3 regions of the Streptomyces sp. NPDC086080 genome follow, and region 3 is predicted to be linked to each of the others. Evidence: riboswitches for the same ligand, from Rfam matches in the RefSeq annotation. Region 3 holds a riboswitch; each other region holds the start of a gene.
The links. A riboswitch is a leader RNA that binds a small molecule or an ion and turns the genes downstream of it on or off. The one in region 3 is predicted to bind cobalamin.
Positions count from the first base shown of each region.

Region 1 (3,226 bases), on a different contig from region 3:
GCGATCCTCTGGAACCTCCTGACCTGGCTGGTCGGACTGCCGTCCAGTTCCTCGCACGCCCTCATGGGCGGTCTGATCGGCGCCACCGTCGCCTCCGCCGGCTTCGGCGCGGTGCACGGCGACGTCCTCGTCACCAAGGTGCTGATCCCGGCGATCGCCGCGCCGCTGGTGGCCGGACTGGCCGCGATGCTCGCGACCCGGCTGACCTACCGCATGGGCGGCAAGGCCAACGGCAAGTCCGCCGAGAAGGGCTACCGCGCCGGCCAGATCGCCTCCGCCGGTCTGGTCTCCCTCGCCCACGGCACCAACGACGCCCAGAAGACAATGGGCATCATCACGCTCGCCCTGGTGGCCGGCGGCGCCGTCGCCCCCGACTCCGACCCGCCCCTGTGGGTCATCCTCTCCGCGGGCATGGCCATCGCGCTGGGCACCTACCTCGGTGGCTGGCGCATCATCCGCACCATGGGCAAGGGCCTGACCGACCTCCAGCCGCAGCAGGGCTTCGCCGCCCAGACCAGCGCCGCGACGGTCATCCTGGCCTCCTCGCACCTCGGTTTCTCCCTCTCCACCACGCATTCCGTTTCGGGTTCCGTGATGGGCGCGGGCCTGGGCCGCAAGGGCGGCGTCGTCCGCTGGTCCACCGCGACCCGGATGTTCGTCGCCTGGGGTCTGACACTGCCGGCGGCCGCCGTCGTCGCGGCCCTCGCCGAGTGGATCTGCGGCTTCGGCAGCTGGGGCACCGCCGTCGTGGCCGTCTTCCTGATCGCCTCCAGCGCGGCGATCTGGAAGATCTCCCGGCGCGAGGTCGTCGACCACACCAACGTCAACGACCACGAGGAATCCGGTGAGGAGCCGTCCGGCGTGGTGACGCAGGCCATGGCCGCGGTCACCCCGCCCCCCGCGGGCACCGTCACCGAGGACCTCTCGGCCACGATCCCGGCCCCCGCCGAGCCGGCACCGCCGGCCAAGACCGCCGTCTGACCGCGGCCCGGCACGAAGGAAGAAGAGCACCATGAAGATCGACTGGGCGGCCCTCGGCTCCGTCTTCGGCGTCAGCCTCGTGGTCACGGTGGCCCTGGTGGGCCTGTTCACCCTCGGTATCAGCGGCCTGTCCCGCCGCGAACGGGCCGCCGCGCAGGGCCAGTCCGCCGGCCTGGCGGTCACCGGCGCCTACGTCTGCTTCGCCGCGTGCGCGGCGGCGGTGGCGTACGGGATCTACCTGATCATGGCCTGAGTACCACCTGAACCCGCCGCGGTCGTCATCCGACCGCGGAGCGTCTCCGTCCGACGGGCGGTGCGTGAGCTCCCGGCTCCCGCACCGCCCGTCGGCGTGTGCCCCCGCCGCCCGCCGTTCACCCACTGGAGCCCCGCTGTGGGCCTCAGCACACTTCAGCCCCGCAGGTCAACGGCAGGTTGACGGCCGTTGACGGACCGTGGTGGACTGCCTCAGCCAATACGGCGGCAGAAGAGGAAGCCGGTGCGATTCCGGCGCGGTCCCGCCACTGTCACCGGGGTGGAACACCCCCGGGAGCCAGGAACTCTCGCCGCCGGTCTCGTCGAGCCAGGGCGTGGACACCCTGAGTGAGGACACATCGCCATGCGCGGCAGCCTGCCGAGGTCGATCAGCGACTCCCCACCCCGCTTCGGGGCCGCTCCCTCCGGATCCGTCACCGGCTGAACCCGATGGGTGCCGATCGCGTGTTCGCGTACGGTGCCGCCGCCGGCCTCCTCGGCGACCTGCTGCTCGGCGATCCCCGCCGTGGGCACCCGGTCGCCGGTTTCGGGCGGGCCGCGGCTGCCGTGGAACGGGTGCTGTGGCGGGACGACCGCGGCCGGGGCGCCGTGCACACCGCCGTGTGCGTCGGCTCGGCCGTCGCACTGGGGAGCCTGGCCGCCCGCTGCGTACGCTCCTCCCCCACCGCCTCCGCCGCCCTGACCGGCGTCGCCACCTGGGCCGTCGTCGGCGGGACCTCGCTGGCCCGTGAGGCCCGCGCCATCGGACGGGCGCTGGAGGCGGGGGACGTCGAGGCGGCACGGGCCCGCCTGCCGCACCTGTGCGGCCGGGATCCGCAGACGCTGGACGCGGACCGGATCGCCCGCGCGGTGGTCGAGTCCGTCGCCGAGAACACCTCGGACGCCGTGGTGGGCGCCCTGGTGTGGGGCGCCGCCGCCGGGGTGCCGGGCCTGCTCGGCTTCCGGGCCGTCAACACCCTGGACGCGATGGTCGGCCACAAGTCCCGCCGCTACCGCCGCTACGGCTGGGCATCCGCCCGCCTCGACGACATCGCGGGCTGGCCGGGGGCCCGGCTGACCGCCGTACTCGCCGCGCTCGGCGGTCCGGACCCGCGCGGTGCCGTACGGGCCTGGCGGGCCGACGCGTACCGACATCCGAGCCCCAACGCCGGGCCCGTCGAAGCGTCCTTCGCGGGCGCCCTCGGCGTACGGCTCGGCGGGACCCTCTCCTACGGCGGACGGGTCGAGCACCGGCCCGTCCTCAACAGCGGCGGGCGGGCCGTGACCGTGTCCGACATCGACCGGGCGGTACGGCTCTCACGGCGCGTCGGCTGGCTCGCCCTCGGCGCCGGCGCCCTCGCGCGGAGCGTCGTGAAGGGACGTACGCCATGAGCGGTGGGGGTCTGCTGGTCGCCGGGACCACCTCGGACGCCGGCAAGAGCGTGGTCACCGCCGGGATCTGCCGGTGGCTGGTGCGGCAGGGCGTCAAGGTCGCGCCGTTCAAGGCGCAGAACATGTCGCTGAACTCGTTCGTCACCCGGGAGGGCGCCGAGATCGGGCGGGCGCAGGCGATGCAGGCGCAGGCCGCCCGGGTCGAGCCGACGGCGCTGATGAACCCCGTGCTGCTCAAGCCGGGCGGTGAGCGGTCCAGCCAGGTGGTGCTGCTGGGCAGGTCCGTCGGTGAGATGAGCGCGCGCGGCTACCACGGCGGACGCCAGCAGCGGCTGCTCGGCACGGTGCTGGACTGCCTGGAGCAACTGCGGGACGCGTACGACGCGGTGATCTGCGAGGGCGCGGGCAGTCCCGCCGAGATCAATCTGCGGCGCACGGACATCGTGAACATGGGGATCGCCCGGGGCGCCGGACTGCCGGTTCTGGTGGTGGGCGACATCGACCGGGGTGGCGTCTTCGCGTCGTTCTTCGGCACGGTCGCCCTGCTGTCCCGTGAGGACCAGGACCTGGTCGCCGGGTTCCTGGTGAACAAGTTCCGGGG
Region 1 covers NZ_JBITRU010000003.1:340,463-343,688, reverse strand. The annotation lists gene ACIF9R_RS05685 (anion permease) at 1-981, shown strand, start outside; gene ACIF9R_RS05680 (hypothetical protein) at 1,013-1,234, shown strand; cobalamin riboswitch at 1,421-1,564, shown strand; gene ACIF9R_RS05675 (cobalamin biosynthesis protein) at 1,684-2,625, shown strand; gene ACIF9R_RS05670 (cobyric acid synthase) at 2,622-3,226, shown strand, end outside.
Region 1: it holds a riboswitch for cobalamin, as region 3 does, so the genes downstream of both, ACIF9R_RS05675 (cobalamin biosynthesis protein) here and ACIF9R_RS26795 (energy-coupling factor ABC transporter permease) in region 3, are expected to answer to the same signal.

Region 2 (3,226 bases), on a different contig from region 3:
CCGTGCGCACGGTCTCGTCGAGGCGCTCCCAGTCGATGTCCCCGTGCTCCACGAACGCCCCGAGGTTGACCGACCCCAGGTTGCAGACCGCCGTCTCCCCGTCGTCGGTGACCTCGAGGATCTCCGTGCACAGGTTCGAGGAGTGGATGACGTGGCCCGGCTCGGCGGTCTGGTTGGCGGTGCGGTTGGCCGTGTCCTTGAAGGTCATCCAGCCGTTGCCGGTCTGCGCGAGGGTGCGCATCATCCGGCCGTACAGCTCGCGCGCCGGGAGGGACTTCCTCGCCAGGCCCTTCGCCTCCGCCGCCCGGTACGCCGCGTCGAACTCCTCGCCCCACAGATCGACCAGCTCCGGCACGTCCACCGGGGAGAACAGCGACCACCGCCCGTCGGCCTCCACCCGCCGCATGAACTCGTCCGGCACCCAGTGCGCGAGGTTCAGATGGTGCGTACGGCGGGCGTCCTCCCCGGTGTTGTCGCGCAGTTCCAGGAACTCCTCGATGTCCAGGTGCCAGGTCTCCAGGTAGACCGCCGCCGCGCCCTTGCGCCGCCCGCCCTGGTTCACGGCGGCGACCGAGGAGTCCAGCGTCTTCAGGAACGGCACGATGCCGTTGGAGTGCCCGTTGGTGCCGCGGATCAGGGAACCCCGCGCGCGGATGCGGGAGTAGGACAGACCGATGCCGCCGGCGTGCTTCGAGAGGCGGGCGACCTGGTGGTAGCGGTCGTAGATCGAGTCCAGCTCGTCCTTGGGGGAGTCGAGGAGGTAGCAGGACGACATCTGGGGGTGCCGGGTGCCGGAGTTGAACAGCGTGGGGGAGGAGGGCAGGTAGTCCAGGCGGCTCATCAGCGTGTAGAGCGCGGCGACCTCGTCCACCGAGCGGGCGCTGTCGTCCTCGGCGAGACCCGCGGCGACCCGCAGCAGGAAGTGCTGGGGTGTCTCGACGACCTTGCGGGTGACCGGGTGCCGCAGCAGGTAACGGCTGTGCAGGGTACGCAGACCGAAGTAGCCGAACCGGTCGTCGGCACGGGGGTCGACCAGCGCGTCGAGCCGGTCCGCGTGCCGCCGGACGAACGCGGCGGTCCGGTCGGCGATCAGCCCCTCGCGGTGCCCGGCCGCGACGGAGCCGGTGAAGGAGGTGACGCCCTGCGAGGCGGCCTCGGCGCGGATGCCGATGGTCAGCAGCCGGGCGGCGAGCCGGGAGTAGGCGGGGTCCTCGGAGATCAGCCCGGCCGCCGTCTCCGTGGCCAGTTCCCGCAGCTGCGCCTCGTCGGCGGCCGCGGACCGGCCGCGCAGGGCGGCGGCGGCGACCCGTCCGGGGTCGGCGCCCCGCAGGTCGGCGGTCAGCTCGGTCAGGGTCCGCAGCAGCGCGGTCCCCGGGCGGTCGCTCTCCTGGGGCGCGTCGATCGCTGAGGCCGGATCGGCTGGCGCGATGGTCACGTGGGGCTCTCCCTCGCTCGGCACAGGGCCTCGAAGAGCGCAGGGGGCAGCACACGAGCGCACGCGGCGTCGCGTCCACCGGCCCATTCCGCGAGGCCCGGACGTCGGAGCACCCGGACCGGACGGCCGGGCGCACTGTCGGCAGGTCCTCGGACTGACTCCCCCTGCGCACCTCGGCGGGCGCAGGCGTGGGGACACCGTTGCGGGACAGTTCCGGATTCACACCGGATTCCCCTGCGGCGACAGCGAGCATGAGCATACATCTTGTGCCGGGTGCCGCCAGCAGCCCCATATGTTGTGTCGCGCCGGTGTCAGAGCGTCAACTCATAGGTGAGGAGCATGATGTCGTCCAGGTCGGGCAGCGGGTTCCAGTCCCGCTCGGGGGTGCGGGTGAAACCGAGCCGTTCGTAGATGCGGTGGGCGGAGCGCATGGTGCGCTGCGTCGACAGCACGATCCGCCGGCACCCCCCGGTCGCCCGCGCCCGGTCGACACAGGCGCGCACCAGGGCCTCCCCGGCGCCGCGGCCCCGGCCGGCGCGGGCCACCGCGAGCATCCGGATCTCCGTCTCGCCCGGCCCCGCCAGGTCGGCCATCGGACCGGGGCCCGGGACGAAGGTCACCCCGCCGAGCACCGCCCCGTGCTCCGTGGCCACCAGCACCTCGGCGGCCGCGGCCCGCTTCGCCACGTCCCGGAGCTCACCGAGGTACCCGTCGCTCTCTTTGAAGTCCAGCAGACCGTCCAGCAGATAGGCCTGTGCGGTGATCTCGCCGAGTTCCCCGTACTCGCCGGGCTCCACCGGCCGAATGACGATGTCCATGCCGCGAGTGTGCCGGACGGGTACGGCAACGGGCCGCCGGTTCTCCCGGCGGCCCGTCACTCGGTGTGCCCGCGGCGTCAGTGGGCGCTGCCCGCCGTGGCGGCCGGGAGCTCCGTCCGGACGCCGGGTTCGCCCGCGTCCGCCGTGTAGTCCTCCGGCCTGGTCCGGTCGATGCCCTCGGGCGCCTTCAGGGCCCGCAGGACGAAGGTCAGCACGACCGTCACCAGCACGTTGAGCACGAAGGCCGTGAGGCCGATGTAGCCGATCTCGCCGATGCCCGGAATCTCCTTCGCGGACCCGCCGAAGTGCTTCTGCGTCGGCGAGGCCACCCCGTACGCGGCGACCGTGCCGTAGATCATGCCGACCGCCCAGCCGCCGATCAGCGCCCAGCGGTGGAACCAGCGGGTGAACAGGCCACCCACCAGCGCGGGGAAGGTCTGCAGGATCCAGATGCCGCCGAGCAGCTGGAAGTTGATGGCGACCGTCTTGTCCATGGTCAGGACGAAGGCCAGCGCACCCACCTTCACCAGCAGGGACACGATCTTGGAGACCTTGGTCTCCTGCCTCGGCGTCGCGTCCGGCTTGATGAAGTCCTTGTAGATGTTGCGGGTGAACAGGTTCGCCGCCGCGATCGACATGATCGCCGCCGGCACCAGTGCGCCGATGCCGATCGCCGCGAAGGCCACTCCCGCGAACCACGCGGGGAACATGTTCTCGAACAACTGCGGGATCGCCAGCTGGCCGTTCTGCACCTTCACACCCGCCGCGATCGCCATGAAGCCGAGCAGCGCCAGCAGGCCCAGCATCAGCGAGTACAACGGCAGGATCGTGGTGTTGCGGCGGATCACCTCACGACTGCGCGAGGACAGCGTCGCCGTGATCGAGTGCGGGTACATGAACAGCGCGAGCGCCGAGCCGAACGCCAGCGTGGCGTACGTCCACTGGCCCGCCTCACCCGGTACCAGCGCACCGC
Region 2 covers NZ_JBITRU010000002.1:357,349-360,574, forward strand. The annotation lists gene ACIF9R_RS03685 (ribonucleoside-diphosphate reductase subunit alpha) at 1-1,435, opposite strand, end outside; cobalamin riboswitch at 1,558-1,734, opposite strand; gene ACIF9R_RS03690 (GNAT family N-acetyltransferase) at 1,747-2,253, opposite strand; gene mctP (monocarboxylate uptake permease MctP) at 2,331-3,226, opposite strand, start outside.
Region 2: it holds a riboswitch for cobalamin, as region 3 does, so the genes downstream of both, ACIF9R_RS03685 (ribonucleoside-diphosphate reductase subunit alpha) here and ACIF9R_RS26795 (energy-coupling factor ABC transporter permease) in region 3, are expected to answer to the same signal.

Region 3 (3,226 bases):
TGGCGGACCTTGTCGCCGGAGGGGTAGTACAGGGTGAAGCGGGCGGGGCGGCCGTCCTTGGCGCGGATGCCGTCCTTGCCGGGCCTCCAGCCGGCCCGGTCCAGTACGCGCCCGGCTTCGGCGAGGTCCTGGGGGCGTTCGACGTCCTTGGCGAACCAGGGGTCGTCGAGGGGCAGCGGACCGTAGGCGGGGCGTCCGGCGCCGTCGAGGATCGTGTCGACCATGGCCCGGCGGTCCACGGCGAGGTCGAGGGCGCGGCGGACGGCGGTGTCGCCGGTGACGGGGTTGCCGGTGGGGAGGGAGACCGCGCGGAAGTCGTAGGACGTCGCCCGGTACGTCCTCCTGTGGTCGCCGCTCTTGAAGGTGGCGGCGAGGTCGGGCGGCAGGACCGCGCCGTCGAGGTCGCCGGAGCGCAGCCGGGTGGCGCGGACGTCGTCGTCGGCGATGATCGCCATGGTGAGCTTTTTCACCTTCGGAGCGCCGCCCCAGTAGTCCGGATTGGCCTTGAAGGTCAGCTTCTCGCCCTTGCTCCAGCCGGTGAGGACGTACGGCCCGGTGCCGACCGGTTCGGTGCCGAAGGCGCCGGTGTTGGGGTCCTGCCGTCCGGCGATGTGCTCGGGGACGACGGGCAGCACCGTGCGGGCGGCGAAGGCGGCGTACGGGTGGTCGAGGGTGAAGACGACCGTGTCGTCGTCGACCGCCCTGACCTCCTTGATGGCGTCCAGTTCGCTCTTGGCGGTGTTGTTGGTCCTGTCGTCCAGCACGGTGCGGTAGGTGAACACCACGTCGTCGGCGGTGAGCGGCTCGCCGTCGCTGAACCTCACGCCGTCGCGCAGGGTGTACGTGTAGGTGAGGCCGCCGTCGGTGACCTCGGGGAGCGCCTTCGCCAGCGCGGGCTCGAGGCCGAGGTCGGCGGTGCGGGCGAGGAGCCCGTCGAAGATCTTGGAGTTGCCGTCCTTGCCGTAACCGAGGAGCGGGCTGAGGGTGTCCGGTTCGCTGGAGACCCCGATCACCACGGATGCGGCGGACGCCCCGCCGTCCGCGCCGCCGGTGCCCGGCGCCGAGCAGGCGGTGACCGCCCCGGCCAGCGCCACCGTGGCGGCGGCGGCCCGTATTCGTCGGGTCGTCATCGAACCTCGCATCCCTCTTGCCTCCAAATCGCTGTTGCATATTAGTTGCAGCAAGGTTCTGCCCAGGACGGCGGGCCCTCAGTCCCCCCGTCCCGACGGTCGGCGCAGCTCCTGTCAAGCGCGTGGGTGTGCGCCGGGCCGCGAGCCGCCGGGCGCCGTCCGCGCGCCCCCGAGGGCCGCTTGTCACCGGACCGGAACGGGCATTACTGTCGCCACGCCTTGGTGACGGGAAATCGGTGCGATACCGGTGCGGCCCTCGCCACTGTGATCGGGAAGTCCGGCTCCGGCCCTCACGGGCAGCCACTGGGTTCTTCGGGACCCGGGAAGGCGGAGCACGGGCGGTGGTACCCGTCAGCCAGGAGACCGGCCAGGGCGCGTCAACCATCCACGAGGTGCTGGAGAGGGTCTGCTGAGCCATGCATATCGCCGAGGGTTTTCTGCCTCCGGCGCACGCGGTCGCCTGGGGCGTCGCGTCGGCGCCGTTCGTCGTCCACGGAGCCCGGTCGCTCATCCGTGAAGTGAGGGAACATCCCGAGAGCACCCTGCTGCTCGGCGCTTCGGGAGCGTTCACCTTCGTCCTGTCCGCGCTGAAACTGCCGTCGGTGACGGGCAGTTGCTCCCATCCCACCGGCACGGGACTGGGCGCCATCCTGTTCCGGCCGCCGGTCATGGCGGTGCTGGGCACCATCACCCTGCTGTTCCAGGCGCTGCTGCTCGCCCACGGCGGGCTGACCACCCTCGGCGCCAACGTGTTCTCGATGGCGATCGTCGGCCCGTGGGCCGGGTACGGCGTCTACCGGCTGCTGCGCCGCTGCGACGTGCCGCTGATGGCCGCCGTGTTCTGCGGCGCGTTCGTCGCCGACCTGTCGACGTACTGCGTGACCAGCGTGCAGCTGGCGCTCGCCTTCCCCGACCCGGGCAGCGGATTCCTCGGCGCCCTGGGCAAGTTCGGGGGAATCTTCGCGGTGACGCAGATCCCGCTCGCGGTGAGCGAGGGGCTGCTGACCGTGCTGGTGATGCGGATGCTGGTGCGGTCGAGCAGGGGCGAACTGACGCGGCTCGGCGTGCTCGTCACGTCGGTGGCCGGGCGGAAGCCGGCGGAGTCGGCCGGGGCGGTGGCCCGATGAGCCGTGACGCGAGGATCAACACACTGCTGCTGGCGCTGGTGGCCGCGCTGGCCGTGCTCCCGCTGGTGCTCGGGCTCGGCGACCACAAGGAGGAGCCGTTCACTGGCGCGGACGGCGAGGCGGAGACGGCGATCACCGAGATCGCACCGGAGTACGAGCCGTGGTTCTCACCGCTGTACGAACCGCCGTCCGGCGAGGTCGAGTCGGGGCTGTTCGCCCTCCAGGCGGCGATCGGCGCGGGCGTCCTCTCCTACTACTTCGGGCTGCGGCGCGGGCGGCGGCAGGGCGATGCGCGGTCGTCGGGGCCTTCCCGGGCCGGGGCGGGCACGGATACCGGCGAAGGTGACGAGGCGGGTCCGGGTACCGGCGAAGGTGACGGGGCGGGCCCGGGTACCGGCGAAGGTGACGGGGCGGGCCCGGTCGACGGCACCGGTGCCGGGGTGGACACGAGTACCGGAACCGGCGACGGCGCCGCCGCCGGACGACCGGTCTGATCGCCGGGTGCTGCCGATCGACGCGGCGGCGCACAGCAGTCGCTGGCGCCGCCGTCACCCCGTGGACAAGGCCGTGCTGGGACTGGGGCTCACCGTGCTCGCGATCTCGCTGCCGCCCCGGCCGGGCGCGGCCCTGGTGCTGGTGACCGCGCTCGTGGTGCTGCTCGGCCCGGCGGGTGTGCCCGCCCGGCGGCTGTGGCGGGCGTACCGGGTGCCGCTGGGCTTCTGTGTCACCGGGGCACTGCCGCTGCTGGTGCGGGTGGGCGGGCCGGGCGGCTTCGTGTCCCCGGCACCGGACGGGCCGCTGCACGCCGGGGAGTTGCTGCTCCGTACCTCGGCAGCCTCCCTCGGCGTGCTGCTGTTCGCGTTCACCACGCCCCTGTCGGATCTGCTGCCGCGGCTGGTGCGCGCCGGGGTGCCCGCGCCGCTCGTGGACGTGGCGCTGGTGACGTACCGGATGAGCTTTCTGCTGCTG
Region 3 covers NZ_JBITRU010000026.1:40,320-43,545, forward strand. The annotation lists gene ACIF9R_RS26790 (ABC transporter substrate-binding protein) at 1-1,130, opposite strand, end outside; cobalamin riboswitch at 1,334-1,517, shown strand; gene ACIF9R_RS26795 (energy-coupling factor ABC transporter permease) at 1,547-2,257, shown strand; gene ACIF9R_RS26800 (energy-coupling factor ABC transporter substrate-binding protein) at 2,254-2,751, shown strand; gene cbiQ (cobalt ECF transporter T component CbiQ) at 2,759-3,226, shown strand, end outside.